4 regions of the Sphingobacterium sp. Lzh-3 genome follow, and region 1 is predicted to be linked to each of the others. Evidence: riboswitches for the same ligand, from Rfam matches in the RefSeq annotation. Region 1 holds a riboswitch; each other region holds the start of a gene.
The links. A riboswitch is a leader RNA that binds a small molecule or an ion and turns the genes downstream of it on or off. The one in region 1 is predicted to bind S-adenosylmethionine.
Positions count from the first base shown of each region.

Region 2: it holds a riboswitch for S-adenosylmethionine, as region 1 does, so the genes downstream of both, ACLCDV_RS20180 (5-oxoprolinase) here and ACLCDV_RS15980 (O-acetylhomoserine aminocarboxypropyltransferase/cysteine synthase family protein) in region 1, are expected to answer to the same signal.
Region 3: it holds a riboswitch for S-adenosylmethionine, as region 1 does, so the genes downstream of both, metE (5-methyltetrahydropteroyltriglutamate--homocysteine S-methyltransferase) here and ACLCDV_RS15980 (O-acetylhomoserine aminocarboxypropyltransferase/cysteine synthase family protein) in region 1, are expected to answer to the same signal.
Region 4: it holds a riboswitch for S-adenosylmethionine, as region 1 does, so the genes downstream of both, metF (methylenetetrahydrofolate reductase [NAD(P)H]) here and ACLCDV_RS15980 (O-acetylhomoserine aminocarboxypropyltransferase/cysteine synthase family protein) in region 1, are expected to answer to the same signal.

Region 1 covers NZ_CP177226.1:3,783,436-3,791,331, reverse strand. The annotation lists gene ACLCDV_RS15995 (GH92 family glycosyl hydrolase) at 1-984, shown strand, start outside; gene ACLCDV_RS15990 (homoserine dehydrogenase) at 1,050-2,231, opposite strand; gene ACLCDV_RS15985 (homoserine O-acetyltransferase family protein) at 2,269-3,312, opposite strand; gene ACLCDV_RS15980 (O-acetylhomoserine aminocarboxypropyltransferase/cysteine synthase family protein) at 3,346-4,656, opposite strand; SAM riboswitch class I at 4,912-5,024, opposite strand; gene ACLCDV_RS15975 (FUSC family membrane protein) at 5,205-7,232, opposite strand; gene ACLCDV_RS15970 (TonB-dependent receptor domain-containing protein) at 7,575-7,896, shown strand, end outside.
Region 2 covers NZ_CP177226.1:4,782,429-4,790,324, forward strand. The annotation lists gene ACLCDV_RS20170 (TolC family protein) at 1-1,185, opposite strand, end outside; gene ACLCDV_RS20175 (DUF3050 domain-containing protein) at 1,407-2,177, opposite strand; SAM-I-IV-variant riboswitch at 2,388-2,481, shown strand; gene ACLCDV_RS20180 (5-oxoprolinase) at 2,549-2,812, shown strand; gene ACLCDV_RS20185 (RagB/SusD family nutrient uptake outer membrane protein) at 2,911-4,428, opposite strand; gene ACLCDV_RS20190 (SusC/RagA family TonB-linked outer membrane protein) at 4,434-7,631, opposite strand; gene ACLCDV_RS20195 (glycosyl hydrolase family 95 catalytic domain-containing protein) at 7,743-7,896, opposite strand, start outside.
Region 3 covers NZ_CP177226.1:578,751-586,646, reverse strand. The annotation lists gene ACLCDV_RS02300 (sensor histidine kinase) at 1-1,627, shown strand, start outside; gene ACLCDV_RS02295 (response regulator transcription factor) at 1,730-2,419, shown strand; SAM riboswitch class I at 2,606-2,709, shown strand; gene metE (5-methyltetrahydropteroyltriglutamate--homocysteine S-methyltransferase) at 2,788-5,100, shown strand; gene ACLCDV_RS02285 (hypothetical protein) at 5,201-5,731, opposite strand; gene ACLCDV_RS02280 (helix-turn-helix transcriptional regulator) at 6,154-6,744, shown strand; gene ACLCDV_RS02275 (hypothetical protein) at 6,776-7,141, opposite strand; gene ACLCDV_RS02270 (single-stranded DNA-binding protein) at 7,316-7,711, shown strand; gene ACLCDV_RS02265 (hypothetical protein) at 7,767-7,896, opposite strand, start outside.
Region 4 covers NZ_CP177226.1:5,768,211-5,776,106, forward strand. The annotation lists gene ACLCDV_RS24155 (DUF2723 domain-containing protein) at 1-1,254, opposite strand, end outside; gene metF (methylenetetrahydrofolate reductase [NAD(P)H]) at 1,502-2,458, opposite strand; SAM riboswitch class I at 2,529-2,631, opposite strand; gene ACLCDV_RS24165 (hypothetical protein) at 2,850-3,701, opposite strand; gene rimM (ribosome maturation factor RimM) at 3,805-4,329, opposite strand; gene ACLCDV_RS24175 (30S ribosomal protein S16) at 4,449-4,970, opposite strand; gene ACLCDV_RS24180 (UvrD-helicase domain-containing protein) at 5,543-7,896, shown strand, end outside.

The DNA of each region.
Region 1 (7,896 bases):
GTGCGCAAAAATGAATTGGAAGGGAAAGACCGTCTGCCTGGAGCGGGGAAGTTAGATGTGGGCGTTTTTGTCCGTAAAGGTTATTCTCCGTATATAAAAGATGATAATGGCAGTCCCGAATTAATGACCAATGGATCTCCTTTTGGTGCTTCGCATACCTTGGAATATGCTTTTTCTGCCGGTGCAGCCGCACAATTTGCAAAATCATTGGGGCACCAAAAAGACTACATTAAATTTCAGGGATTATCCGATGGATGGCGTAATCTGTACGATACCACAACGAAGTTTATGCGACCAAAGGATAGTACTGGGCGGTTTATTTCAAACTTTAACCCTTATGAACCATGGCGTGGATTTCAGGAGGGAAATGCTTGGCAGTATACCTTCTATGTTCCGCATGTCCCACAGGAATTGGTTAAACTGGTTGGAAAGGATCTGTTTAATCAGCGGTTGGATAGTATTTTTACGGTGTCGCAGAAGAATGTGTTTGGAGGTGGTACACAAATTGACGCTTTCGCAGGGATTGAAAGTCTTTATAATCATGGTAATCAACCGAACCTGCATATCTCTTGGCTGTTCTATTTTTCTGGTAGACCTGATTTAAGTCAGAAATGGGTACGGGCAATTTGCAATGAGTTTTATGGTAATGATGCAATACACGGTTATGGCTACGGACAAGACGAAGACCAAGGACAGCTTGGCGCATGGTATGTCTTGTCGAGTATCGGCCTATTCGACGTACGAAGTCTCACCACCGAGAAGCCCGCACTTCAGATTGGCGCGCCACTTTTTGATCGGGTAACGATACAATTGCCGGAGAAATTAAGAAAAAATAAATTTATCATTCAGGTGAAGAAGGAGCAGGCCAATAGTTATATTATTGATCAGGTTCGGTTGAATAACCGCCTGTGGAAAGGTTGGCAGCTGCCTTTTGAACGTCTGGTAGAAGGCGGGATTTTAGACCTCAAGTTGAAAGGCAACTAAATTTAAGCAATAAAAAAATAGCCCCATTCGGGGCTATTTTCAAGGTAGGTTGGTTTGTTGATTGCCTACGCGATTTCAGCAATAAAATTGCCTTCTTGATCCAAATCGGCTTTGTGAGCTGCGATTTGTTGAAGATTAATATGTCCTATGACATATTTGAAATCTGGTGCGTAATATCGTTCTGTGATTTCACCGAAATTTAACTTTTCAATCAGTGCATCATCGGTGTATCTCAAATAAACCTTAATTAAATAATCTTGGCTATAATTTAATGTGCTGGATTCCAAATGTTTTTTGTATTCATAGCGGTATCCATAGCGAAGGGCAGCGATATCCGATAGCACAGCAGAGCCCGTCGGGTGGCCACCGGCTCCTTTACCATAGAAAAATTGTTCGTCTGCAAAGGCTGCTTTTACCAATACACCATTGTTCTCATTTTCTACATTATAAAGCATGCTGTCTTTGCCTACTAGGCGTGGTAATACGTAAAGTACAACTTTATTGCCGTCGATCTCTTTCGCTGTTGGTATCAATTTGATCTTGAGGTTCTTTTCTTTAGCAAAACGAATATCTTGCTGTCCCAATTTGTCTATACCAATATTAAAGACATCGTCTGGTTTGACATAGATCCCGTACGCATGGGAAGCAACAATACATACTTTAAATTTTGGGTCAAACCCACCGACATCAAGGGTGGGATCTGTCTCAGCAAAACCAAGTTCTTGCGCTTTCTTTAAAGCATCTGTATATTGCTGGTTTTCATTGAAAACTTTAGATAAAATATAGTTGGACGATCCATTAAAAATACCGCTGACAGAATGAAGTAATTCATTGTCATAGTACTCTTCTAAATTCCGTATAATGGGAATACTTCCGCAAACTGCACCTTCGTACAATAAACTGGTGCCATATTCATGTTGAATATCAACTAGCTCTTCCAAATGGCTGGCAATCATTTTTTTATTGGCAGATACCACATTTTTACCTGATTTCAAGGCACGAACAGTTAGTTGATAGGCTGCTTCGGCATCATCTATCAGTTCGACAACAGTATTAATGTCTGGGTCACCTAAAATTGTCTCCGCGTCGGTAGAAAATAGATCTGCTGGTAGCGAGCGTTTTTTATCACCGTTTTTAATGACAAATTTCTTGATCTCCAGATTAAGATTTTTAGTTTTGATGATATCGTAAAGACCTTGGCCTACAACACCAAACCCAAACATCCCTATTGTTAATTTATTACTCATATCTCTTCTTAAATTCTCTTATATGTATTTTATTCTCTTATACTAATTCGTTGATGTACACTTTTTGCTCCTGCAGAAAGCTGCTGATAATTTTAGTGAGTTTTTTTGTTTCGATCAAAAATCCATCGTGACCATAGGTAGATTCAATCTCCTGGTAGTGGGCATTGGGAATATGTTGAGCGATAAATTGTTGCTCTTGTGGAGGAAACAACAAATCTGTATTGACGCTCAGCACTAAAGTTGGGCAGTCGATGCTCGCTAAAGCGGATTCGATAGATCGTCTTCCACGACCCAAATTATGGCTGTCCATTGCTTTGGTTAGGAAGTAATAGCTGTACGCATTATAGCGTTTCACCAATTTTTCACCCTGATAGTTTTGATAGGAGGATGCTTTATAATGATCGAGTTTTTCTTTATCATCCTCCTTTTGTGTGTTGGCATACGTTGTATAGTTGCGGTAAGACAACAGTGCCATAGCGCGTGCAACTTTTAAACCCTTAGCTCCGCCATCGGGATGATTGGCGTAAAAGGTTCGATCAGTTGTAATGGCAAGACGTTGACTTTCATTGAATGCAATACCCCATGGTGAATGGACGGCATTTGTTCCAACGACGATTAGATGGTTGATGGCTATACTGTGCGATACGGCCCATTCCAATGCTTGTTGACCGCCCAATGAGCCCCCAATAAGGATCTCTATTTGTTTGATATCCAGGTGGTCTGCAAGAGATTGATGGGCTTTGACCAAATCCCTTACTGTAAATTCAGGAAAAGATAAGTAGTAAGGTTGTCCAGTAGCTGGGTTTATAGATAGCGGATTACTGCTATTATATGCTGATCCGATGACATTGGCGCAGATAATATAATAATCGTTTGAATCAAACAATTCACCTGTTCCAAAAAGACCTGACCACCAATCCAGTACATCCGCATTGGCCGTTAGTGCATGGCAAACCCAGATCACATTACTGCGATCTGCGTTGGGTTTGCCAAATGTTTCATAACTGATTTGTAAATCAGTAAGCTCTCTTCCATTTTCAAATACAAAAGGCTCCGGGTGCAGATAAATATGCTTACTCATTTTACGTTTACGTTTTAAGCCGAAAAAATCTGATTATTTAATTTTATCAAAAGCTTGTTGTAAATCAGCTTTGATGTCATCAATATGTTCTATTCCTACAGAAAGACGTAATAAACCTTTGAACACTCCAGCATTTGCCTGATCTTCATCACTCAATTGTTGGTGAGTAGTCGCTGCCGGATGGATAATCAATGACTTCGTATCACCAACATTGGCCAGGTGACTGATTAATTCTAAGCTGTCGATAAAGCTATTGGCCTTTTGTGCTGCGTCACCTTTGAGCTGAAAAGAAAGCACTGCTCCATAGCCATTTTTAAGGTATTTTTGTGCGTTAGCGAAACTCGGAGAGCTTTTTAAGCCCGGATAATTTACTTTTTCTACCTGTGGATGCGCCTCAAGCCATTTAGCTACCTCTAAAGTGTTGTCTACATGGCGTTGTACCCGCAAAGATAGGGTTTCAAGTCCTTGTAATAATAAGAATGAATTGAAAGGGGAGAGTGCTGGTCCGAAATCCCGAAGCCCTTCCACACGTGCCCGAATGGCAAATTGGATATTTCCAAACGGTCCGCCTTCACCGAAAACTTCGGAAAAAACTAAGCCATGATAGCCTTCAGATGGTTCGGAAAATTGCGGGTATTTTCCGTTGCCCCAATTATAGTTTCCGCCGTCGACGATGACACCGCCAATGCTTGTACCATGTCCACCGATCCATTTAGTAGCCGATTCAACCACCACATTTGCACCATACTCCAAAGGTTTAAATAAATAACCTCCAGCGCCAAAAGTATTATCGACGATTAACGGTAGGTCATATTTTTTCGCTACTGCAGCAATTTTCTCAAAGTCTGGAATATTGAAACTTGGGTTTCCAATTGTTTCAACATAGATGGCCTTTGTTTTATCATCAATGAGGGCTTCAATTTTATCTGCCTCGGCGTCCGTTGCAAATCGAGCTTCGATGCCCAGGCGTTTAAAAGAAACTTTAAACTGGTTGAATGTACCGCCGTATAAGTTGGATCCGGCAACAAAATTGTCACCACTTTCCAAGATATTATTTAATGCAATAAACTGTGCCGCCTGGCCAGATGCAACAGCAACAGCCGCGACTCCACCTTCCAGTGCCGCAATACGTTGTTCGAAAACATCCGTAGTAGGATTCATAATCCGTGTATAAATATTGCCGAACTGCTTTAATGCAAATAAGTTTGCGCCGTGTTCGGCATTTTCAAATACAAAAGATGTTGTTTGATATATAGGAACTGCTCTAGATCCCGTAGTAGGGTCAGCGACTTGGCCAGCGTGAACCTGAAGAGTTTCGAATTTTAAATTTTTGTTTGAAGACATAATATATCAGATTTTAAGGGTTCAAAAAGAAATTGCTAAGTAAAAAGAGAAGCATACACACCTCCTTGAAGGGTCTGTTAAATCTTTATCCAAGAAAAAGGAAATGATTTTTAACAAGCGTGGAAGTGCATATGCATACGCATTCGCATCAATACAGTGGTATGATGGCTTACACTTTCGCTTATCGTGCGGCTCACTTGTGTTGAACCTGAATTTTTAATGGACTTCAGTAGTTTAATAATCATTGTCTTATGTTATTTATATGCTCCAAAACGATATTGTTTTGGACAGGAATTGGCACCTTTTCAAACAAATTGAAGGTTGCCAGTGGGTCATTGAGCCAGTCTCTCGCCACTTCTTTATAAATCAAGACCTACTGATTAAGGGAGGTGTTGATTAGAATCTTCTTTCGAAGACGATACAAATATAAATTCTTTTTTTATTAAAGCAAAAGAAAAGCTATTTTTTAGTTAAAGGAATTTTGAATAACATACCGATCGGATCACATATTGTCCCATGAAACTAGATAAGTAACTGCCAATCGGGTATTATGATTTCTTTAAGTTGATCCGTTCTGCAATTTGATTTAAATCTGTTAAAAGAGGTTTAAGTGCATCAATTCTACTATGGATATCATACGTCAGGTGGTGATTCGTCTTTTTGTTTAACGATAGCGAAAGACCCACCAAATGGGAGTTGACCTGATAAGAGAGTGCCTGAAAATGGTGGATATGTGACCAATCCATCCATTTATGCTCGGGTTCTTTTTTCATTTCATTGATAGCGTCCGAAAACAGGGCCATGGCAGTCTGTGCTTTTTTGCGAGCCAGTCGTATATCAAAGGAACTTTGTCTTTCGTCCGACAGACGGTTATTGATGATCTGGAAATAATGTTCGTTGTAAAGAGATACCTCTTTTGCCAGCTGAACCATGCCAGTGCTCTGGCGTACAGGTATCAAGAAATAACCTGCTATAGCCAAGAATGCTCCAATAAGTGTAAAAAGCATTCGGCTGCCTAAAATGAGATTGATATTGCCTTCAAACAAATTGAGCGCAATCACAATTCCCAAGGTAATAAAGATGACACTGACCATGTAATTAGATCGATTGAATAAAAAGAATCCGAAAAGACCTAATGCAGCTATGGTAAGAAGAGCCGGGAGAAAATGAATAGCAATTAAGCAGAATATGCCAACTATTATACCCGAGAATGTGCCTACAATACGCTCTATATTACGCTTTTTTGTCATTGAAAATGCTGGTCTGGCAACAATAGCGATCGTCAATAAGATCCAATAGGTATATTTAAAATCCAGAAACAAAATACCGATCAATGCGCCTGTTCCAAAAAGAAGAGCCATCCGAACGGCAAATCGAAAAAGCGGGTTATTCAGATGGAGTTTACTTTTTAGATCAGCGAGATTGCGCAAAGGTCGATTGATAAATTGTTGGTACTCACTGCTGTCAATCTTATCCTGGATTTCCTGATTTTGATAAAAAGCCACCTGAATTCGGTTGAGTACATCAATAATTGCTTCGATGTTGCTTATGATCGAACATAATATACTTTTTGCTTGACAGGCCTGCTCTTCTTGAATTTCTTTTAAATCCTGTAAGAGGGCATTAATTTTAAAGTTATTATGATATAATTGATGTGCATACCGAAACCTCTTGTTAGGTTGTGAAAAGCTATCAATTTCTAAAGCTAATAATTTGATTGTTTGACGAATTAAAGGGAGGCTGCCCGTATCTGCAAGGTTTTTGCGAATCGCATCATAGTCGTGATCGAGTGCAATAATTAACTCATGGAGGTCAATTAACCCATAAACTTGACTGAGCCAATAATTGCTTTTATGCCACTGTTGACTTATGATTTTTTTTTCTCGAAAAAGAAGGGACCTGATTTGTTCCTGTTGTTCGCTGATCTGGCCATGAATTTTGCCTACGCGACTGTACGTTATATTCAAAGGAATATCGGGATCGTAAGACTGGGATCGTATCAATAGAAATTGGGACAATCCATGAAAACCATTGGCCATCGCATGTTTTAGCGAGCGATAAGGTTGTATATAGGCCTGTAAAAGGCTAAAAAAGTAATATATAATGGATCCTGTTGTAATCTGTAAACTAACAGCAAAGGGCTGTTGTGGGGCCATTCCGATCACAAAACTCATGAGAATCAATGTCATGTTTCCAATTGCAGCATAACGAGCTCCAAAAATACCGTATAACGTACAGATAAAACCCGCCGCCGCTAGCAATATCACCAAGGGCCAATGATATGGAAATACAATCGCTGTAAACAATGAGGCAACAAAGAAGGTGGGGATGCAGACAAGAGCCGAAGAAAGTTTATCTTTTCTGTTTCCAGGAGGATCTGTGAGTGTTGTTAACAACGATCCGACACCGATTCCAATTGCCGTGCTCGCTTGCGCTCCCAATAAGTAGAGAGCTAAACTTGGGATGATACTGATGAAAACATTACGTAAAGCGTCTCCAGAATGCTCGCCTTGCATAAATCGTATCATTAGGATATAAATACGGTAGAGTCTTTTCTTCAAGGATACAGTGTTCATCAATCAGTTTGCTAATTTTCTGTGCAAAAATACAAATATTATGCTTAATATTTTTTGTATACAATTTATCTGTTTTGATTTTTGTTTATTTTTTGAATTTTTATTTTGATTCGATGTGCTTCTCTTGCGCTGTGCTTTTTGGAGATTCAAGATTAGCTGGGATAATTTACCGGCTTTAACATCGATCAGTGAGGGATATGGTTTACCGATGTTATTGGGTTGTCTACCGAGTAAATTGGACGATCGATCTATTTCTACTGGTCTACGTGTAATGAATACACGAGGTTTGTTGTCATTATTATGAAGTTGACTATCTAATCGATAGCCTAAAGAAATTACATTATGAAACCACAAAAAATTAATTTGCTCTTATTTTCACTTGTTTTATTCCTGTTTTCTATGGGTAGGACTGTCTCTGCACAATCTGACGGAGGGAGATTACGTACAGTCGTTGTTGGACAAGATAATCAGCCTATTGCGGCTGCAAATATTTCACTGTTTCGTAAGCCCAATGATATCTTGTTAAAAGGAACATTATCCAACGAAAATGGAGAAATTATGTTGTCTGCGATACCGGAAGGGAAATACAGCCTACAGGTGTCCACGGTGGGTTACGCTATTTATCGTTCAGGGGAAATGGCGCTGAGTGCGGGCGATCTCAAGG
Region 2 (7,896 bases), 1.0 Mb from region 1:
AAAATACCTGTTTTTTATAATTCGTGCATTTTCCTGCGCCAAAGCCTTATTGTTTTGACAGACGTCCTGCTGCTTAATAGCCAATTGATAATCCAACAGGGCCTGTAATAGTTGATTTTCCAGAATCTCCTCTTCATGATGGTGTTTTACCTCTTGTCGATCCAAGGCGATCTGTGCTCCGCGCACCACGTTTTTATTGAGATAAATTGCCGAGATCGGTATGGTTAATTTGAGCCCTGTGATACTCAGATTATACCAGCTGGGGTTATAGGGATACAAGAAAACCTGTGGATTGGCAAAAGTGAATGTACTGGTCAAGCCCAACTCAGGAAGATAATTTGATCGCGCCTGTTTGACCGACAACTTTTTCATAACCACTTCCTGTTCGGATTTTAGGAGGGAAAAAGCATGGCTTCGCGCTTCGGCAACAAGCGCTTCATAGCTGGGGTTTTCCACCTGAAACTGCTCGGGCAGGGGCACAATCTCCGCAGTAATACCACCAATTAGCTGCAGCTTCTGATTTGCAGCCTGAATATCATGACCGATCTGCACGAGCAACAGTTCCCGCTTCGAAAGCTCCAACGAAATACGCAAGACGTCACTGTGCAATACAACACCCGCCTTATACAGATGCTCAATCTCCTTGAGCTGTGCCCGTTGATCAGCAATATCCTGCTCGATTAAAGATCGGTTACTATACGACAGTTCCAAATCCAAAAAAAGATTGCAAACCTCCAATTTCGTCTGCGCCGCGGCATTCTTCCAATCGATTCTAGCCAGCTCATTTTCCAATTTTTTGGACTCAATTTTCATCAGGTCCCGATGCCCGTTGTAGAGGTTCAGATAAAAATCCAGGCCGCTATCGTACAAGTAATGAATGATATCATGCTGGGCGGGTTTATTTAAAAGCCCCTGATCATACACAGGCATATTACTCGCATAACTAGCAGAAGCTCGGGCGGAAATCTTGGGCAGCAACTCCATGCGTTGCTGCTGTACCGCCACCTCAGTTTCTTTGAGCTGCAAATAAGACTGCTCAATGTATTTACTGTTCTGTAGTGCTTTGTCGATCATGTCTTTCAGGGACATGCGCAAAGAATCGAGGGCGAAGGTGTCCGAAATAGCGCATACTAACAATCCTATGGTTAGTATGCCTTTTGCCCAATAGGGAGGAAAAAAGTTCACGTGTGCTATGTAATTTTTTTGCGTTGCAAACTTAGACACTTATTGGAACTTGGATTTCTTCACAAACGCCAATATGTTATGGAAAAAAGACATTTTTTCATCAATTCAATCAAAAAGACCAATATCTGCCAAGAAGATCTTACCATATCCTTTTTTAAAGCACAAAAAAAAGCCTCTCAAACGTTGATTTGAAAGGCCTTTCCGGATGGTATAAAACCAAACTATCCGTATAAGGAATCTTCTATTGCATTCCACAACTGTATTCTCTTTTGTAGCGCAACTTTACTAATCTCCTTCATTTCCGTCCATTTAACCTCATCGTCCTTCGCGAGATCTGTGATCATCTGCATCGCCAAAGGTCCATGCTCATCGCCGTCCAGATCAATATGACGTTGAAAATAATAGATAAAGCTGTCCAGATTGGCTGTAGGGAAATTTGTTTTAATTTCTTCCAAAATAGAGGTAAACATTCCCGGGATAAGATCTTCGCGTCCAAATGTAAATGCTGCAGCTATTTTATGCACTTCGCCCTCAGCAATCACTTCGAATGTAAAATTCAAAAAGTCCTTGATCCGCTTGTCCAATGTGGTCGTTGCAATGACATCGAATATGTTGCTCGATTTTTTGGCGTGAGCAATAAATTTATTGACCAGATGAAGATCGGCACCCATAGCATCCATGGCATCCAGATACATCTCAAAGTGGCTCAAACGACGACCATCAATGTATTCATCCGATTCCTCAGCCAATACAATTTCGTTGATTAGATAGCGTGTTGATGGATGCTCACTCGCAAACCAAGGTAAAGTCGTACAGGTCAATTTAATCTGTAAAGCTTTTAGTAAAGACATAAAATCCCATACAGCGTACACATGCCCTTCTGTAAAAGAACGTAGATTCTTGATCGTTTTGATCTTACGATACAAGGGGTGTTGCAATAATACCTCGCGTTCGGTAGCAATGTATTCGTTAATTTCCGCAATTCTATTCATGGCGCAAAAGTATTGTCTTATCTCTATTTTTAAAAGTATTTTCGATGAGATTACAGTAACATGATAAATTTTTCGCCCAGCTATCCGCTTCATAACCAAATCACAGCCAACAATGCGCCTCGCTTTTGACCGCCCTATTCCTGTTGCTAAAGTTCATTTACCCTTAAAAACAAAAATATTTTTTATTATAAAAAATAATCTACTATATTTGTAGAGTATTCAGAATTGCATGATGCAATACCAACCGAGTGCAGGCACCGCGGTGGTAAATTAATACGGGTTTCGACCAAAATAAACGTCACAGAACGATTATTTTCCCCAACAAGATCTGGATACAGTTTATGGTTTAATCTTTTAAATTTTTAAATTGTATGGCTACTACAACAAATCTTTACCAACACTTACTGGAAAAATTCAGTTATTACTCAACAGATGAACTGATCCAGCTCAACAATGACACCATTTTGGGACAAGGCTGGGGTTCAGCCAAGGCAACCTTTAGAACAGCTTTGATCAGTACGTTCTCCAAAAGAGGACTGGATCTTTCCAACATCATTTCCAAGGAAGACGGTTTTACCTCGGTGAAGCATGTCCCTGTACGCTTGGAACAGAATGTCCTGATTCCTTTACAATAATCTTTATCGGCAAAAAAAAGCGCGCATCGAAAGGACTTCGTGCGCGCTGCTGTGGTTGGTTTAGTAAATTGCCGATTTAAAAGAAGGCAATAATCTTATTATTTATAGTTTGGATTCTGAATTAACACACCTGCGCTTTTCTCAATTTCTGTTTGTGGTAATGGCCAGCGGTAAAATTTGTCTTCAAAATGATAGGGCACTTTACTGTCTTTGACCGCATTGAGTACTTCGCCTGCGATATGCCAACGAATCAAGTCGTAATGCCGCAGTCCTTCGAAAGCAAGTTCAACCCTTCTTTCGTGGCGGATACGATCGCGCATTTTTTCCTTGGTATAACCGGCAGGGAACCCGGGCATCTGAACGCGGCTCCTCAATGTATTCATAGCATCGTAAACCGATTGATCTGGTCCGGCGATTTCATTTTGTGCTTCGGCATACATCAATAACACCTCTCCAAACCGCAGTACAACAGCATCCTGTTGGCTCAATGTTGAAAAGCCAAAAGGTAAGTTGGCCGGATCCAAAAATTTCAGCACCCCATAACCTGTAGGCCGCGGATTGGACGGTGTATGGATCTTACCGCCGCCAAAGTCGGGATGATCCACGAAAATTGTTTTGCTCAAGCGCGGATCCCTATCTTTGAAGGGATTGGCTCGGTCAGTCAAAGGTGATTCACCATAAGGCAGACCATCTTTGCATTCATAGGTATCCACGAGGTTTTGCAACGGTGAAGCTGCTATCCAATCGCCGAGGTACATGTCCCAGGGGGCTGTATTATTCGGTGCCAGAAAATTGACCGAAAAGATAATCTCAGTATTATTCTTCTGTGTTGCATCGCGAAAGACATTTTCAAAAGCCGTACTCAGGGTATACTCTTTCATGACATCGGTGCATAAATCTTTTACCTCTTTCAGAATTGCTAAATCGGGCACCCCTTTGTCACCATAAGCCGCAAACAGTAAAACCCGTGCTTTCAAGGCTTTTGCAGAACTTGCGGTCGCATGCCCCCCATTGTTGAAATAAGGTTTAGCCGCTAAGTTGGCGATCCCGAAATCCAGATCGGCCCGAATCTGTTTTAGAATATTCTCCGCAGTTTCCTTTGGCTGACGTTGATTCTCCAAACTGAGGGGAGTCAGTACAAGTGGCACTTCACCATAGATACTGTACAATTGGAAATACACAAAAGCACGAATAAAGCGGGCTTCGGCTTCCATATTTTTTTTCTCCCCATCGTTCATATCGGCGCCATTGTAGCCATGAAGCTTTTCGATCAGGCGATTGGCACGTCCTATACCTACATAAGCATCGTTATAAATACCGGTTTCGTAGCCCCCGGTGGTCGGATTTAAGTTCCCACCGACGATTTCATTGACGCTACCCGAATTGAACTGATTGTAGCCATTGTCGGTCAGACAATCCCGGAAAGGCATCCCAAAAGAAAAGGCTTCACTCTGCAACGAGGCATATACACCGGCCAAAGCATTATCAAAATCCGATTTTTTGCTAAAATAATTGTCCGAAGCAATCTGATCCAAAGGGTTGAGGTCCAAGGCACTGTTACAGGAAGCTAAAAATAGGCCGGATAGCATCAACGCTGTTATAAATTTCTTTTTCATAGCACTTAAAAGTTAACTTGTACACCAAATGAATAAATCTTGTTTTGTGGATACTGTACCAGATCACCATTTCCATAGCGTTCAGGGTCCAAGCCCTTAAATTTGGTCGCAGTAAGCAGGTTATCACCCGAAAAATAAACCCTTAGGCGGTCAATTTTATATTTTTTCAAGAGCCCTTCAGGTAAAGTGTATCCGAACACAAGATTTTTCAACCTGAAGTATGAGGCATCCTGAATAAAATAGCTGGAAGCACGGCTGAATTTCTCCGGAGCACTCCAACCCCAATAAATACGGGGCATCGTTGTCGAAGGATTTTCAGGAGTCCAACGGTCTAACCAGTCTTTTGTCGGCGGGCTACCCTGTACAAATGGGGTTACACCCCAGCCCGAAACATAGGATTTGACGCCATATACCCCTTGTAATAGGGCCGAAAAGTCAAAACCTTTAAAACTAGCACTTAGATTAAAACTATAGTTCAGCTTTGGATCCACACCGGCTATCATTGTTCTGTCGTTGGCATCTATTTTTCCGTCCCCATTGACGTCCCGATACTTCAGATCGCCGGGCAGTGTATTATCATTAAACTGCTTAGGCGAACCTGTTACTTCTGCTTCTGACTGGAATATGCCAATGACTTCGTAGGTATAAAAGCTGTCCATTGCATAGCCATTTTTTTTGATCGTATAGCCTCCGATTTCAGGTTCTCCAAATTTGACCAGCTTGTTTTTGAAACGATCGAGGTTTGCCCCTAGCTGATAGCGTAAACCTTCCAATGCGCCCGTGGTAAGCTGATTGCGATAGGTAATTCCTAATTCAACACCTTTATTTTCAACGATACCGTCATTGATATTTGGGGCGCCCAATCCTACGATTGCCGTGATCTGCGAAGGGCGTAAGATGTCGGTTGTCCGTTTCTTATACCAATCGAAAGTAATATCCAAATTTTTGAACAGGCTTAAATCTACCCCAACATCTGTCATGGTTGTTGTTTCCCATTTGATCAGTGGGTTGGTCAGTCTTTGCTGTGCCACCCCCGATTGCAGACTATTGTTATCAAATGAATAATTACCTGTAAGTCCCAATACAGGCTGGTATGGATAATTTAAGGAATAGCCATTCACATCCACCACATTCTGGTTTCCAAGTTGCCCCCAAGATCCACGGATCTTCAAATTATCCAACCAACCGGAAGCGAATTCCTTGACAAACGATTCTTCCGATACACGCCAGCCTGCAGAGAAAGAAGGAAAGGCTGCCCAACGGTTTTTACCGTAAAACTTGGAACTACCGTCGTAACGCATATTGGCTTCCAAGAGGTATTTCCCTTGATAATCATAGTTCAACCGGCCGAAATACGAGATCAGCGCCCATTGGTTGGCGGTTCCGTTTGCCCGTTGAATATCCGATCCCCCCGCATTTAATTCTGTTAGTGTATCGTCGACAAAATTCTGTCTGAAGCCCTGAAGGTAGGTATACTTACTTTTTTCAATGCTATATCCGGCCTGCGCTTTGAGGTGGTGTGCGCCAAACGCGCGATCATAGTTCAGGTAAGTAAATAAATTGGTGTATATTGTTTGTTGATCCTGATCCGTAAGGCCCTTTCCAAGATCCAATGTTGTTCCGAGCGTGCCCGTATGGTAATAATATTCATCCAACGTTGATTTATAATCCTTGTACTTGTCCATATTGAAATTATAGGCCCCTTTGGTGTACCAGGAAAGCCCCTTAAACAGCTGTACCTCCATCCAGGCTTGTAAATTAGCCGCATAGTCGTCGGTATTGTACGTGAATTTCCGATCCAATACGGCCATAGGATTTTTATTGTTGTACTCCCAGTCGTAAGCTTTGTACGTGTAACGTCCGCTACCATCCGGCAAAAATGGGCCATAAGTTGGTGCCTGCGACATGGCCGACAGGAAGAGGTCTTTGGATCCGCCCGGGATAGATTCGGTATGCCCTGTTTTGAGCAAGATATTTGTTCCGAATTTAATACCTTCCGAGATTTTGGTCGTCAGATTGAGGCGGGCGGAATAACGGTCATAGTTAAAACCTTTGATCATTCCATCCTGATTGACGTAGCCCAAACCAACGTTAAAGGTTGTCTTCTCGTTTCCGCCCTGGATACCGAGATTATGGGTATACGTCGGTTTTGTTTGGAAAATAAGCCCCAGCCAGTCCGTATTTGGATATTTTACAGGATCGTTGCTGTTGCGATAGGCAGCGATCACATCGGCGGGATATAGGCCATCGTTGAGATTGGAATTCTTACGCGCTTCGTTATATAATTCCATATACTGCGCCGAATTGGTGATCAGATCAAACATTTTCGTAGGCTTATAGATACCCACATTTCCGTCATACTGAACGGTTGTCTTTCCCGATTTCCCTTGTTTCGTCGTGATCAGAATAACGCCATTGGCTGCACGCGAGCCGTAGATTGCTGCGGAGGCGGCATCTTTCAGCACACTGACATTTTCGATATCATTGGGATTGACGTCGGAGAATTTTCCCTGCACACCATCAATGAGCACCAGGGGATCCGACCCGGCGCCGCTAAAGGTACCCTTACCACGAATGCGGATGGAAACGCCTTCATTGCCCGGTTCTCCTGACCCTTGATTGATCTGAACACCCGGCACTGCCCCCTGCAGCATGGAAGCTGTATTGACAACGGGCCGTTTGATCATATCTTTGCCACTCACTGTAGCCACGGCACCGGTTAGATTAACTTTCTTTTGTGTACCGTAACCGACCACAACAACCTCTTCCAAACTCGACGAAGCGTCGTTCAGCTGCACATTCACGGTTCCCTCATTGGCAGCAACAGCCATTTCCCTGGTTTCAAATCCCAAAGAAGAGAACGTCAGTACGGCAGTTCCGCCTGTCAGGCTGAGTTCGAATTGCCCCTGCGGATCCGTTTGCGTTTCCTGCGTTGCATTTTTGACCCGTACTGTCACGCCGGGTAGCGGGCGCCCTGTATTATCCAGCACTTTTCCTTTTATTGTGCGCTGTTGACCTATCCCATCGAGGACGGCAGAAAGGCCTTTTTCTGTTGGGGCAAAACGACGGTCTGTCGTTCTTAGAGATGCAGCGGAGCCCGTGTAGGGTACAGCTATCGAAAGACAGAGTGCCATTATACTGGCCTCAGGACCGAAGGACAGGCCCTTGATCAAAGGCCATTGTCTTGTCTTTTCTGTTTTCATATTTACTTTTTTTGTTTATAAGGTGCTTTTATTTTGAAATTTTTGGCACAAAGCATCCCCTATCATGCAAAAAATTGCATGTTCCAATTCGGTTGAGGACGCTATGTTTTGTTATTTTTCTTTTGTACGATAGGCGATCCAGTTATGATCTATACATACGTTAAGTTGTTGTGATTTGGGTGAATAAATCTGATAGTTCAGTATCTTACCATCTTTCCATTCCATATCTAGCGTGTGATTTCCCTTGATGCGCATGCCCCTCACC
Region 3 (7,896 bases), 3.0 Mb from region 1:
TAACATTGAAAAATCCAAGCAGGAACAAGCCAAACAACGTCTTTTGGCCGAGCAACTCGAAATACAGTATAGAGTTGAAGAATTAAAAAACAAACAACATGTTATTTTCTCAAACTTTAAAGAGCAAGAAGACCAATTACGTGCATTGTATCCAAATGTAATTGAAATCAAAAATTCTTTTTACGAAACATACATCAAAAGACCAGAGTACCAGAAATACATCAAATTTTCTGTTTCAAATGAGCTTACAGACGATAATCTAGTACAGGCTTTTATCATGTTAAATGCGTCAAAAGTAGATGATCAGGTGAATGGGAAAGATGACAGCACGCGGTTTGTTATCCCACTAATGGACCCATTGGTCAATCAACAGACAAAATTTAGGGTAGCCACGTTACCACCAAGAGAGAATGCAAAACTTGCAAAAACCATCTCTGATTTGGAAAAAAGGCTCGATGTGCTAAACAGAAAGAATTCTTGGTCCGGTTTCAACGTTTACGACTCCGTTGCTATGCTCGGTGGTAAAAAGGCAGATTACATCGAAGATGTTGCTATTGGAATGGAGCTAGCAAAGCGTCCGTTAAAGGATCGGTTGAATGTCATCATTGTCCAGGAACTGATCAAAGATGAGTTGGCTCAACGCGATATTAAAGCTCCTTTTAATATTGAAATATGGAGTACAAACAATATATTGCTAAATAATATCCTAAACGAGGCTGCTTTAAACAACCCTACTAATACAACGAAATACTCTACTGCTCTATTTAAAGGTGATATCGGTGCTGCACCAGGAAAATTAACAATCTACTTTCCCAATAAAAAGGCAATAATCGCAGATAATATGGGCTATCTGCTTCTGCCTATGCTTGCACTCCTATTCTTATTGGTGGGTTGTTTTGCATATACATTGATTATCATCTTCAGACAAAAGAAAGTTTCGGAAATGAAAACAGATTTCATCAACAACATGACGCACGAATTTAAAACACCTGTTGCGACCATCATGATTGCCAGTGAATCGCTGAAAGACCCCGACATCAATGCAGACCATAAACGTGTTCAAAAATTAGCCAATATCATCTATGACGAAAATGTTAGGCTAGGAAATCACATCGAACGTGTACTTGATCTAGCTCGACTGGAAAAGGAAACATTAAAGTTAGACCAGGTAGATGTGCAAATTAATGATCTTGTTTCAGCAGTTACCGACAGTATGCAGTTAAGGATGCAAAATATAGGCGGAAAATTTTCCGTAGATCTAGCGGCAACGAAAGATGTAGTTGTTGGTGACGAGCTGCATTTTTCAAATGTATTTTATAATCTACTGGATAATGCGATTAAGTACAACAAAGGAGATCTGCATGTGAATATACAATCAAAAAATGTCGGTGATACCATTGTCGTCACCATTGCCGACAACGGTATTGGGATGAGCCGGGATCACCTGCAAAAGATTTTCGACCAGTTCTACCGTATTCCAACAGGAAATGTTCATAATGTCAAAGGATTTGGTCTTGGCTTAAGTTATGTACAGGACATCCTGAGAAGGCTGAACGGAAAAATTACAGTTAAAAGTGAAAAAGATAAGGGCACGACCTTTGAAGTAATTTTGCCTATTAAAAAATAAAACGTTCCTTTTTTGTATATTTCCTCTTTAAAAAATTTCAAAGGTTGAGGAAAGCTGATTTATCAGCATCAAGGGACATTGGTGAAAATTAATATAATCATTATGCAAAAGATATTATTAGCAGAAGATGATCCTAATTTGGGGGATCTTTTAAAAGACTATCTCGAATTAAAGGGAAAATTTGACGTCACATTATGCACGGATGGAGATGAAGCGATTTCTCAATTCAAAAAAAATAACTACGACCTCTGTATTTTCGATGTCATGATGCCAAAAAAGGACGGATTTACAGTGGGGCGTGAAATCAGAAAAACAAACAATACAGTTCCTATTATCTTTGCCACAGCAAAGGGGATGATGGAAGATAAAACCGAAGCCTTCGAATTAGGGGGAGATGATTATATCACAAAACCTTTTCGAGTAGAGGAATTATTGCTCCGCATCAATGCTTTGCTGAAACGCAGTGTTCGAGACAAAGAAGAGGAAGTGGTTGCTGATAAATTTGAAATTGGCGATTATTTCTTTGATTATACAAGTCAGCAAATTTCTTACAAAGGACAGATGCAAAAACTATCCACTAAAGAAGCGGAACTACTACGCTTGCTTTGTTTAAAGAAAAATGATGTGCTGACCCGGGAAGAAGCTTTATTAAAAATATGGCATGATGACAACTACTTTACGGGTAGAAGTATGGATGTATTTCTCAGTAAACTTCGTAAATATCTAAAAGAAGATAGTAAAGTTGAAATTGTCAATGTACACGGAAAAGGTTACAAACTTTTGGTAAGCTAAAAGCATGGGGAATGAGAAACAGTCATTCCCCATTTTTTATGCTACACGGCGTATTGAAACAGGGCATACACTAAATCATGGATGAAAAGAAAAGAACAAAACAATTTTATCCTTAGTAGAATATAAAAAATTGACGCACTTTTATAAAAAATTTGCATTTCAAAAAGAAATGTTCTAACTTAGCGTCGCTTATAGAGAAAGGCAGAGGGAATAGACCCGATGAAGCCTTAGCAACCTGTCCCTTGACAAGGTGCTAAATTCTACCCTACTTGATATGGGAATGATAAGCCGAAGTCACCAAATTCTAGTGTGTCCTTCTCTCTCTAGCAAGAAATATAGTTGAAAAAGAAATATTAAAAACATTCATTATGTTATTGACTAACAATTTAGGTTACCCTCGTGTGGGCGCGTTCCGCGAATTGAAAAAAGCCAATGAGGCCTATTGGGCTAAAAAATCTTCTGTTGAGGAATTATTGGACACAGCAAAAAAAATTCGTGAAGGCAATTGGAAAACACAAAAAGATGCTGGAATAGATTTGATCCCTTCCAATGATTTCTCTTTTTACGATCAAGTATTGGATTTAACCCTTACTGTTGGTGCAATTCCTGCTCGTTACCATTCTTTATTGAATAAAGTAGACAACAATTACAGCTTAGATCTATATTTTGCCATGGCGCGTGGTTTCCAACAAGAAGGAATCGACGTGACGGCAATGGAAATGACCAAGTGGTTGGATACGAACTACCACTATATGGTGCCAGAATTCACAAAAGATCAAGAATTCAAATTGACGTCCGAAAAATTCTTAAATGAATATAACGAAGCAAAATCATTGGGCATCGATACTAAACCAGTTCTATTAGGTCCTATCACTTACCTTTTGATCGGTAAAGAAAAAGAAGCTGGCTTCGACCGCATCGATTTATTGGATAAACTTGTTCCAGTATATGAGCAAATATTAGCTAAACTATCTGAGGCCGGTGCGCAATATGTTCAGATTGACGAGCCTTTCTTAGCATTGGATTTAGATGCTAAAGTAAAAGCTTTATATCAACCTACTTTCGAAAAATTAGCTGCAGCAGCAAAAAATATCAAATTAATCGCGACGACTTACTTCGAAGCTTTAAAAGATAACGAAGATATCGCAGTTAACCTACCTATCCATGCTTTACATTTGGATTTGGTACGCGGTGAAAACCAATTGGATACGGTACTAGCTAAAGTTCCTGCTTCATTAACATTATCTTTGGGTATTGTAGAAGGCCGTAACATCTGGAAAAATGATTACGAAAAATCATTGGTTAAAATCAAACAAGCTGTTGATGCATTAGGAAAAGACCGTGTATGGGTAGCTCCTTCTTCATCATTGTTGCACGTTCCTTTTGACTTAGACAATGAACACAATGAGCAATCGCTACCAGCTGAAGTAAAAAACTGGTTAGCATTTGCTAAACAAAAATTAGCTGAGGTAAAAGACTTAGCCGTATTAGCAGAAGGTGAAGTTGATGCTGAAACAGCAAAACGCTTCGAAGCGAACAAAGCTGCAGCTGAAAGCCGTCGTACTTCTCCACTGATCCACAAACCTGAGGTTAAAACACGTACAAGCAATATCACTGATGACGATGCGAAACGTACTTCAGCATTTGCTGACCGTAAAGCAGCGCAACAAGCGAAGTTCAACTTGCCGGCATTCCCTACCACAACTATTGGTTCATTCCCACAAACGAAAGATGTTCGTAAATGGAGAGCAGACCTGAAAAAAGGTGCTATCACGCAGGCAGAGTACGATAAAGCAATCGCAGAAGAAACTGAAAACACAATCCGTCTTCAAGAGCAATTGGATATCGACGTATTAGTACATGGCGAATTCGAACGTAACGACATGGTTGAATACTTCGGTGAACAATTGGCTGGTTACGCTTTCACACAAAACGGCTGGGTACAATCTTACGGTTCACGTTGTGTAAAACCTCCGATTATCTATGGTGATGTATACCGTCCTGAAGATATGACTGTCCGTTGGTCTTCATACGCTCAATCATTGACTAACCGTCCGGTTAAAGGTATGTTGACTGGTCCGGTTACTATCTTACAATGGTCTTTCGTACGTAATGATCAACCGCGTTCAACAACCACTTACCAAATTGCATTGGCGATCTTGGATGAAGTACAAGCGTTGGAAAAAGCAGGTATCAAAATCATACAAATCGATGAACCAGCAATCCGCGAAGGATTACCGCTTCGTAAAGCTGATCAAAAAGATTACTTGAACTGGGCAGTACGTGCTTTCCGTGTTTCTTCATCAAATGTAGAAGACGATACACAGATTCACACACACATGTGTTACTCTGAGTTCAATAATGTCATCGAAGACATCGCTGCAATGGATGCTGACGTCATCACGATTGAGACTTCACGCTCTCAAATGAAATTGTTGAATGCTTTCGCTGGTGATTTCAAATATCCAAACGATATTGGTCCAGGTGTTTATGACATTCACTCACCTCGTGTTCCAAGCAAAGATGAGATGGTAGATCTATTGCGTAAAGCAAAAGCAGTAGTTCCAGCAGCACAACTTTGGGTTAACCCTGACTGTGGTTTAAAAACTCGTGCTTGGCCAGAAACCAAAGCGGCTTTAGAGTCGATGGTTGAGGCTGCGAAAATCTTAAGAGCAGAATAATTCTTAAACTATATTGATAAAGCCCTAGATGAAATTTCATCTAGGGCTTTTTTATTGGACCTTGGTTCGAAACAAAAACCGTCATCCGGATAATGTGAGCCTATTTTCGGGTGTTCTTCTTTTCTTTCTTGTTTTCCTTTTCTCTCCCGTTGTTAATTTCCTGTTTCCCCTTAATCCGATCTTCAATCGACTTCAGGCTTGACGAAAAATCAAGATCAACATTTTCAAGTTTTGCCATCTTTAACGCCTTCAATGCCTTTTTGTATTTTCTCAATTTTTCAAATAGAAGTGCTTTCTTGATCCATATCCCTGTCAAGGGCATCGCCGGAAGTGTCAAAGCAAATTTAATCGTCTTTTTTGCAGCTTCATACTCCCCCATATCAATCAGCGTCTGAATGAAATAAGGATATACTTCCAATGCCTGCACATTATGCACCAAAGCTTCCTGGAAATATCTTTTTGCCTGCTCATAATCCAATAGCTGTTCGGCATGAACTCTTCCCATCAAACACAGCGCCATTGTATTGGACTCATCATAAGACAGGGCATAGGATAAGGATTCCATGGTCTCCTCCAAATACATAGGATAGTTATCCAGTGCCTGAAGGACATATTTATTTACTGAATTCATAAAATTTTCTAAAACATAACATTCATATCCAGCTTTCACAATACCCTCGAAAGCAGCTGGATTTTTAAAACTCCATCATAAGCTAAGCATATTGGAACAGTGGGCCACCATTTAGAGCGCCAATTTTTAGCCAATATCAACGTAGATTACTTAACGTATTAAGAAAGAAGATTAGGAAAGGGCCGTATTCCGAAGAATATTCCCGAGAATCTTCTCTGTGGACGAAGCGGGATTTTCTAATATTGCAAACATATTCTTCCGTTTTTATTAATTACTCTGTTAAATTGCAAAGATTCAAAATATTTATCAAATCCCCAAAAACTTTTGATTATTAATCCGTTATATCTTACAGCACGATATTGGCATATTATTGTCGCATCAATTTCGCTGAAATTCAACGACTATTTCCCCATCTTTGGACTATGGAAAGTCAATCAGCTAATCAATTAATCAAACTATCAAGAAAACGTAAGGGACTAACGCAGCAGGAACTCGCCGATCAGGCGGGTGTATCGCTAAGAACAGTGCAACGCATCGAAAAAGGCACTGAAGAAATCAGTGGATTTAGTCTCAAACAGATCAGTCAAATCTTGGAAATACCTTTAGAACAACTCATTATGCCAAATGTAAATCAAATCAGTATCGACAACAATCAAACAGGAAGTATTAAAGCGCTATATTTAGCATCGCTCACCTTTCTGGTCAATCCATTATTAGGATTACTGGTCCCAGCGATTATGGGCTATACGAAGCAAAACAAAGATGCCTTATACAGTAAGCACCTAAAAAAAATAATTGTAATACATGCTGTTGGACTATTTTTTCTCGGAAGTTTCATAGGCTATATCATTATTGCAGATTTTTTTAAGATTTCGCTACCGTCTTTTTTAAGCGATATCTTTAATAGCGCCTACTTTTTACTCATCCCAGTATGCTATTACCTATTGATTCTAACCTTCACTATTTTTAATTATATCGCAATAAGGAAGGCCAAGCTCAGTTCAGCAAACTAGACCAATACTAAGGAATCTGTTGCGATTAAAATCACAGTGGTTTCTTTTGAACGATCAATACCCAATCATTCTCCAGCAACAGATAGCCTGTTTCATAAATAAAGTTATAGGTCTGGCCCTTGTTATTGGAAAAAGTATGTGTATGGAACTTAAAATCAAATCCCAACCGCTTTAACTTTTCCCGTTGTATCTTGACCATCCCCTCCCCACTCAACGCATCCAATAAAATGCGGCGGTTTTTTCGTAAGATATTATTCACATTGCGCACCATATTGGTCTGGTCGCTATTTAATTTGTTGTTATAGGCGTTCCGGCAAGCATCATCACAAAATCGCTTGTCAGAACGGCCATATACACCCTTGCCACATTCAAGGCAGACTTTCTCGACAGAACTCATAACGGAAGATTAAACGACAACAAACGGTTACAATCGACTATAGTCGAATACAAATGGTAAATAGACGACTATATTCTTTTCCCCGCCCCACCTTTGCTTAAGATCATTTGGCATCGATAGCCAATGACCGTCAACTAAAATAAGAATTATTAAAAACATTTAAAAATTAGACACATGAGCACATTACGTAACAAAGTACAATTGGTTGGGCACTTAGGAAACGATCCATTAATCAAAACAACTTCCACCGGCACAAATTATTCCATATTACGTCTCGCCACCAATGATCTTTTCAAGAACAAAGCCGGCGAGTGGGTTGAAGAGGTCCAATGGCACACACTCGTGGTTTGGGGTAACCAAAACAACACCATTGAAAAGAAATGCAAACGTGGAACCAAACTCATGGTCGAGGGCAAACTTACCTATCGTAACTATGAGAATGCAGATGGGGTAAAACAATATGTTACAGAAATTAAAGTAGATAATTTCTTGGTATTATCAGATCCTAACAATAGTAAAGAAGAGATATCTATTCCTCCTGATGAGAACGAGGATGATTTACCCTTCTAGTATGACCGAACAGGTAGGGCATTTTTACTGCCCTACCTATTTTACTGTTCTCAGCTTACTTTGTCAAACTAGCCGTTAGCGCCTTTCCTAGATTTTCCGCATAAGCCTTCCACAATTTGGCATCTTCCGGTGTAAACTTAGAAACAGCTTCAGTTTCTTTGGTAGCCCATTCCTGTCGCTTGGAC
Region 4 (7,896 bases), 2.0 Mb from region 1:
AAAATTATCCGAGAACTGTGGTTGCTGCCCCTCCTTCAAATTGAGGTAACTCCTATAATAAGCCTGATGGGCTCCATCTTGACTATATATGCGGGGAAAGAAAGTTTCCTTATCAAACGTATACTTATCGACCTGACTAAAAGGAATATAACCAGACTCATCTTTGCGATAAGCGGTTTTACGCTCCACATCAACGGCTTGCGAATCATAATAGGGTCCTTTGAATAAAGGTTCGCGGGCATATTGCTCCCGGCCCAGATAACCCAAAAAAGAAAACACATTGTCCGGCGCATTATTGTTTAACGAGGGATTCGCTTTTCCACGGATCAAAACCATGGTATAGGAACTATACCCAAATAGAATAAAACAAAAGACCAGCAACCCGGTATGCAGTGTGTATTGCCGCTTTTTATAAGAATAATATAGGCCATAAATGAGAAAGCTCCCCAACAGCAGACACAAAAACAAGATGCCTGAGCCAAAACCTAAACCTAGTGAGTTTACAAATAAAAGGTCCACTTTCGCTGCTAAACCGACCAACCATTGAATAATTCCCCACAATACGGCTCCCAAGATCAACACTCCTAACAAGAAAGCTTTTATTGTACCTTTCGCACTGATCTGTCCTGCTCTCCTGAAATAGACAACCATCGCTATAGCCGGAATTGCCAACAGATTTAATAAGTGCACTCCGATCGAAAGGCCCATAACAAAAGCAATAAAAACCAGCCAACGATCGCTACCTTCCTCATCTGCACGGACTTCCCACTTTAAAATTGCCCAAAAAACAATTGCTGTACACAATGAAGACATCGCATATACCTCGGATTCAACAGCCGAATACCAGAATGAATCACTGAAACAGAAAGCCATTGCACCAACTAAACCCGCTGCAAAAATTTGGGAATAATTCGATAATTGAACGTTCTCTTGCCTGTTGAGTATCTTTTTGGCAATTGCTGTTATCGTCCAGAATAAAAATGTAACAGTAAGCCCACTGCAGATTGCGGATCCAATATTCATCCAATAGGCGATTTTACCTGCATTACCCAAAGCTAGGTTGGAAAATATATTCTGAATAAGAAGAAATAATGGTGCTCCCGGCTGGTGTGCCACTTCCAGCTTGTAGGCACAGGCAATAAATTCACCACAATCCCACCAACTTACCGTCTTTTCAACGGTGGCGATATAGACACATGTAGCAATTAGTCCGCAAGCAAAGCCGAGTAGAGAATTTAATCTAGTGTACGTCATAAGGTCAATTTGGTCTATTGTTAAAATCTTTTTTAGCACTTTTAAGTTAAAAAGTTATCCTGATTCCAATAAGTTAATTAACACTATTTAACACAAGTATCTGACTATAAACAGGCTATTAAACCCTGAAAATAGCGATCGACCTAAACCACACGATCGAAATTCTGAACATATTTTAGGCTTTCACAACGAATACTGCCATAAAAAAAGGAGCTTATCAGCTCCCTTTTCGTATTACTTTTATGAGTTAGGCTAGTTTTTCAACAATCTTCTTTGTTGGACCAGGATTACTCATCGTATAGAAATGTAAAACCGGAGCGCCAAATTTAATCAGCTCCTGACATTGTTGCACCAACCACTCTTCACCTACTTGTCTGACGTCGGCATTCGTTTTACATGCTGAAACAGCATCGCTCAGTTCCTCTGGAATATCTAAATGGAATATCCTTGGTAGGGTAACCAACTGTTTTTTCGTTGTCAGTGGTTTTAATCCCGGAATAATAGGCACATGGATTCCATTGTCCCTACATTTTGTTACAAACTCTTTGTATTTTTCAACATTAAAGAACATCTGAGTCACAATAAACTCTGCTCCCATATCGACTTTTTGTTTCAGATATTTAAAATCAGTATTGAAATTTGGCGATTCAAAATGCTTTTCGGGATAGCCCGCTACTCCGATGCAAAAATCAGTCTTTTCCGATGTGATAATGTCTTCATGCAGATACTTTCCTTTATTCATATCCGTTACCTGTTCAAGTAGGTCTGTTGCAAAAGCATGTCCACCATCGGTCGGTATAAAATCGGCGTCGCCCTTACGTGCATCTCCCCGCAATACCAAGACGTTATCTATCCCCAGGAAGTTCAAATCGATCAATGCATTTTCAGTTTCCTCTTTTGTAAAACCACCACATATCAAATGGGGCACCGCATCTACTTTATATTTATTCATGATTGCAGCACATATCGCCACTGTCCCAGGACGTTTACGATAGGAAACGCGTTCCAGTAATCCACTCGCATGCTCTTTATAGATATAATCTTCCCGATGGTAGGTTACGTCGATAAAAGGAGGTTTAAACTCCATCAGTTCATCCATGGTTTTAAAAATACTTTGGATGCCCTGCCCTTTCGCCGGTGGCAATAGCTCAAAAGAAAACAATGTTTTTCCTTTGGCATTCTGGATATGATCGATAATCTTCATTAAAAAACTGTTTTTAGTTTGGTTGGCTTACATCGAAACGCACACGTCGAGGAATCGTTTATCTACATGTAACTTATCTTTCCCACATGGAGTAGGGTAGAATTTAGCACCTTGAACAAGACAGGTTGCTAAGGCTTCAACGGGTCTAGTCCCTCGGCCTTTCTCTATAAGCGTTGCTAATATCGTTTTAAAAAATCAAACGACAAAAATATTTTTTCGAAAAGGCAAAAATAGTGGCAAAAAGACTGCAATAAGTACGGCTTCGGATTTATTCCCAAGCAATAATAGAAATTTACGCTCCAACAAAAGTAAAAGACTTAAAAAAACAGATAAAATTAACGACCGAGGATCATTGACAGCGAAGAGATTGCCTACGTCACTACAGGATCGGCTAAAGATTCGTTGCCAGGGAATTTCGTAAATTTTTGAGATAAAATGTGATCAGTAAGAGTCCGGTAACATGGTACTCTTCTTTCGATCCATATTTAAAACCATCAAATAAATATTGATAGGCAACTAATGCATTTTGTTCATTGTAAAACAATTCCTTCCAGGATTCAGGAACATCTTCCCACTTCTTTAGCACAATGCCATTCTCAGCATAAATAATTGGTGATTCAACACCATCCAATCGATAATCGTGATGTGTGCCAGAACTTGATATGTGCTGGAAATAAGCGATAGAATAATCTACAAAATTCAGTGTCCGGGTCTTTATCTCCTTTTCACTTTCTGATTTTACAGGGGCATTTCGCCATAGATTCACCTGGCTATCAAATTTGCTCGGGGTCTCCCGGATAGGAGTTTTATCTAGCGCAAAGTTGATATAAAGTCTTTCGCTAGTGGGTACATGCGCTGAGCTAAACTGTGAAAAATCACCTCTCAGCTGAACAAAATCGCCTTTTACCTTAACAATATCTAAGGCGAGGCTACCCTTTTTCTCATCATTCAATTCTAATCGATCGCCGTTGAATCTATACTTGCCGAAGAGTAAGATATCATCGATCGCCATCACAAACTTATCTTTATCCTGGAGTGAGAGAAAGGACCGGTATAGCATAGGATCATTACCATAGGCATCTGCCTCCACATTTTGGGGTGATTCTCTTTTTACTTTATGATACTCCTCATTTGAATAGCCCAGTATCATTTGGTAATTGCCTTCAGGAAAGTCCTTTTTCTTCCCAAAGAAAGCACAAGAAGACAACGAGAATATAAATAGCAGTAGTAATAACGGTTTCAAAATCAATCAATAATTATGGCCAGTAATAATATACAGACCAAGATAAGAAATTACTGCAATAGTTTGTATACTGCTATTTATTTGAATAAGCCTGGCGATATGCTTATTCTTTATAAAGATCCACTAAGCCTTCTGGCAATTCAACTTCAATGATCTCCTCTTCGCCATCGATTCCTAAGATCAAATCATCAGACAACGGGAACATCAGTTCTTTACCGTCCATATTTACCGAAGCGACAAACTGTTGTGGAAATTCCTGGACGTCTGTTATTTGCCCCAGTTCACCATGGTTTTCATCAATCACTAAAAAACCGATTAAATCAGTATATCTAAAATCGTCTGGATCACGCTCGGGCATCTTATCATTGGAAAGATATAGCTTTTTACGTACAAGTACTTGAGCCTTATCGATATGATCCACATCCTCAAATGTCACATAGGCTGTACTATTTTTTTGAAATTTAATGGTATCAACAAAATAAGGAACAAGTTTTTTGTTCACTTCCACAAAGACAACATCGATATTCAAACTCTCGTATTCCTCGAATTCAAAAAATAGTTGTACTTCTCCTTTAAGACCTCTTGTTTTACTGATGTAACCAATGTAAAAGCTTTGATCAATAGTCATATATTTCGTATTTAGCGATTAGCTGTGAGACATGATTTGGCAAACCATTAGCCTATTGGCTGTTTCAAAAAAAGCCGGCTCAAGATTGAGTCGGCTTTCTCGAATACTTTATGAAAGAATTAACCTTCAGTTTCTTCTGATGCAGGAGCTTCAGTCTCTTCAGCAGCAGTTTCTTCCGCTACAGGAGCATTTTTAGCAGCTACAGCAGCAGCTTTTTCTTCTTTTTTCTTAGCTTCAGCCACTAAAGCAGCTTTTTTAGCTTCAGCTTTAGTTTGAGCTAAACCATCTTTTTTACCAGAGATTCTAGCTTCTTGAGCGTCAGTCCAAGCTGTAAATTTAGCTTCAGCAGCAGCTTCATCAAAAGCACCTTTTTTCACACCACCTTGCAAGTGTTTTTTGTAAAGAACACCTTTATAAGAAAGGATAGCGCGAGCAGTGTCAGTTGGTTGAGCACCTTTATTCATCCAATCCAAAGCTTTTTCAAAATCCAAAACGATAGTTGCTGGATTTGTGTTTGGGTTGTAAGAACCAATACGTTCGATGAATTTACCGTCACGTGGAGCGCGAGAATCCGCTACGACTACGTGGTAAAAAGGACGTCCTTTTTTACCGTGTCTTTGCAATCTGATTTTAGTTGCCATTTTTTAATTTTATTTTATGTATTCAACATATCCCCCGAGCTTCATACTAGAGGGGATGCAAAGATAGTTATTTTTTTTTAATCATCATTATAATTTAATAAAACTTCACTGAAAACGACAGGGTTAGCTCTTGTCAACAAGCTCTTTCAAGCGCAATACCTACCCTTGAGACCTTCGTCTTTTCTTGCTTCCATAAAGCATTTAATAAAACTTCACTGAAAACGATAGGGTTAGCTCTTTTCAACAAGCTCTTTCAAGCGCAATACCTACCCTTGAGACCTTCGTCTTTTCTTGCTTCCATAAAGCATTTAATAAAACTTCACTGAAAACGATAGGGTTAGCTCTTTTCAACAAGCTCTTTCAAGCGCAATACCTACCCTTGAGACCTTCGTCTTTTCTTGCTTCCATAAAGCAGCTACAACAAACTTTTCAAAAATCAAGGCACAAAAAACTCCTTTATTTAAAAGGGCATCTTTACCAAATGTAAACAGGATGAACCGTTTGTGTACAATAGCTTCGAAATAGTCAGCGACATTTTTGCCAATTCACTTTTTACTTTCTACCTTCATTCTATGAAATCTGTTGCGCCATTAAAAATACTAAAAGCTTCAGCCGGTTCGGGAAAAACCTTTAGCTTAACTTTACACTATCTCACACTCCTACTCTCCAACGAGAATAGCTATAAGGAGATTTTGGCGGTGACATTCACCAATAAGGCAACCGCCGAGATGAAGGAACGTATCCTCTCGGTACTCCATGGCTTGGCAACAGGCAATCGTAGCCCTAAAATTGAAGATTTCAGAAAGCTTTTACTTCAGCAGCAACCAGATTGGAATCCGCATCTGGTACAAGAGAAAGCTTTTCGGGTGTATCGACGTATCCTACATGACTACAGTCATTTTACCATAAGTACAATTGATGGTTTTTCCCAAAAAGTTATTCGTGCATTCACGTATGAACTCAATCTTGATGCTGCTTATAAGATTGAAATGAATGTCAACAAAGTGAAAAATGACCTAACGGTCATGCTTAATCAATTGCTGGATGAACGCCCCGACCTACTGGATTGGATTATCGCTTATGCGGAAAAGAAAATAGCAAAAAATGAAAATTGGAACTACCGCCAACAATTAATGGGTTTGGCAAGTCTTATTTTCTCTGAAAATTTTCAGGAATTTGATGGTTACATCAATTCGGCCAATCCAAAGGAGGTTTTTAATCTCCTCAATCAGGAAGTTGAACAGAAGATAAACTCCTTCACGGAAGCACTCTCGCTGACGATTGAAGCCTTTAGTGAAACGTTCAAGAATTTTAACATCTCCGAAAGTGATCTGAAAGGTAAATCGCGTAATAAAATAATCTCCGCTAGCAAAACCAATAAAAAAACGGAAAAGCTGAGCGCTTCCGAAATTGCCAAGGTACTGGAAAAATATCTCCAGTTGATCGACAATGAAGATGCTTTTACAGATAGTGACAAAAATATACGGCATGATCTTATCGCCGCCCTCAGCCCCATTCTGGCATCGTTCCAAAAGCTACACGATAATCTATCGGCTTACATTGCTTATCAAGCGGTACAAAGTAATCTCTATTACCTGCGCCTCCTCAAGGAAATGAGCGACTTACTGACGCAATGGCGGCGGGACAATGGCGCTCAATTAATTTCCGACTCGCAGATTTTATTAAACAAACTCGGATTGGATGAAAATAGCGATCCAACATTTATCTGGGAGAAGATCGGCAATCGTTTTAACTACTTTTTGTTTGACGAATTTCAGGATACCTCGCGTATTCAGTGGAAAAATTATAGTCCACTACTGATCAATGCATTGGCAGACGCCAAAGGCACAATCAGCGAGCACCTGATCGTTGGGGACGTCAAACAGAGTATTTATCGTTGGCGAAATGGGGATTGGCGCATACTCCTGCAGCAGGTAGAACAACAGGTTGGTCATACCTTTCACTTAGACGAGGATAGCAAAACCACCTTTATCGAAAACGGAAGCCTCGACACCAATTTTAGAAGTCTTCCAAATATCATCCATTTAAACAATTACCTCTTTAGCAGTATTCCCCAACATCTGCAACAGGTACTGAATGAAAAAGTATTCGAAAGCCTTGATGAAGAAGGTAAACAGTGGTGGATTTCTACTGGCAATGACACTATGCTGGTCAAAGCTTATGAAAACAGCCAACAGGAAGTACCTGAACATAAAAAAGGGAAACATGACCAATTAGGATCTATCGAAATCTCCTACATTCCTGTCACTGATGGACGCTACAGAAGAAATCAGGTTATTGAAGAGTCGCTACTCCAACTATGTCAAAAAATAGGCGACTGGCTCGGTAAGGGCCGCTATCAGGCACGGCAGATCGGTATTTTGGTACGGAGTAATGTACAGGCTAAATTGGTCATCCAAAAGCTCATGGACTTCAAAAAAGAGCAGCAACTTACATTTGAAGTGATATCCGGTGATGCATTAACCTTGGCGAGCAATGATGCGGTACTATTAATGATCGAAACGTTGAAGGCTTTAGTCTATAATTCGGACAAACATACCATCCATAAAGCAAAGATGGTCTATCTCTACCAGCATATTCAAAATAAGACAATCGATCAAAATGCATGGTTAAAATTTGCCAGCAATGACATCCGCGCACTTAAAGATTATCTCCCTGAGGCGCTGATTGACTCCTGGGAAATGGCGCAGAAACAGCCTTTAGTTCATTTAATTGAAAAACTCATTGAAATCTACGGTTTCACAACCACAGACAATATCCACCTCCCTTACCTCCTGGCGTTCAAAGATATGATCTCAGCTTTCTCCACCAATGGCGAACGTGGCATTATTCAGTTCCTGGAGTTTTGGGAAGAAGATGGCAACCGGGCGGTGCTCCCTTCCAACGGAGAAATTGATGCAATCGA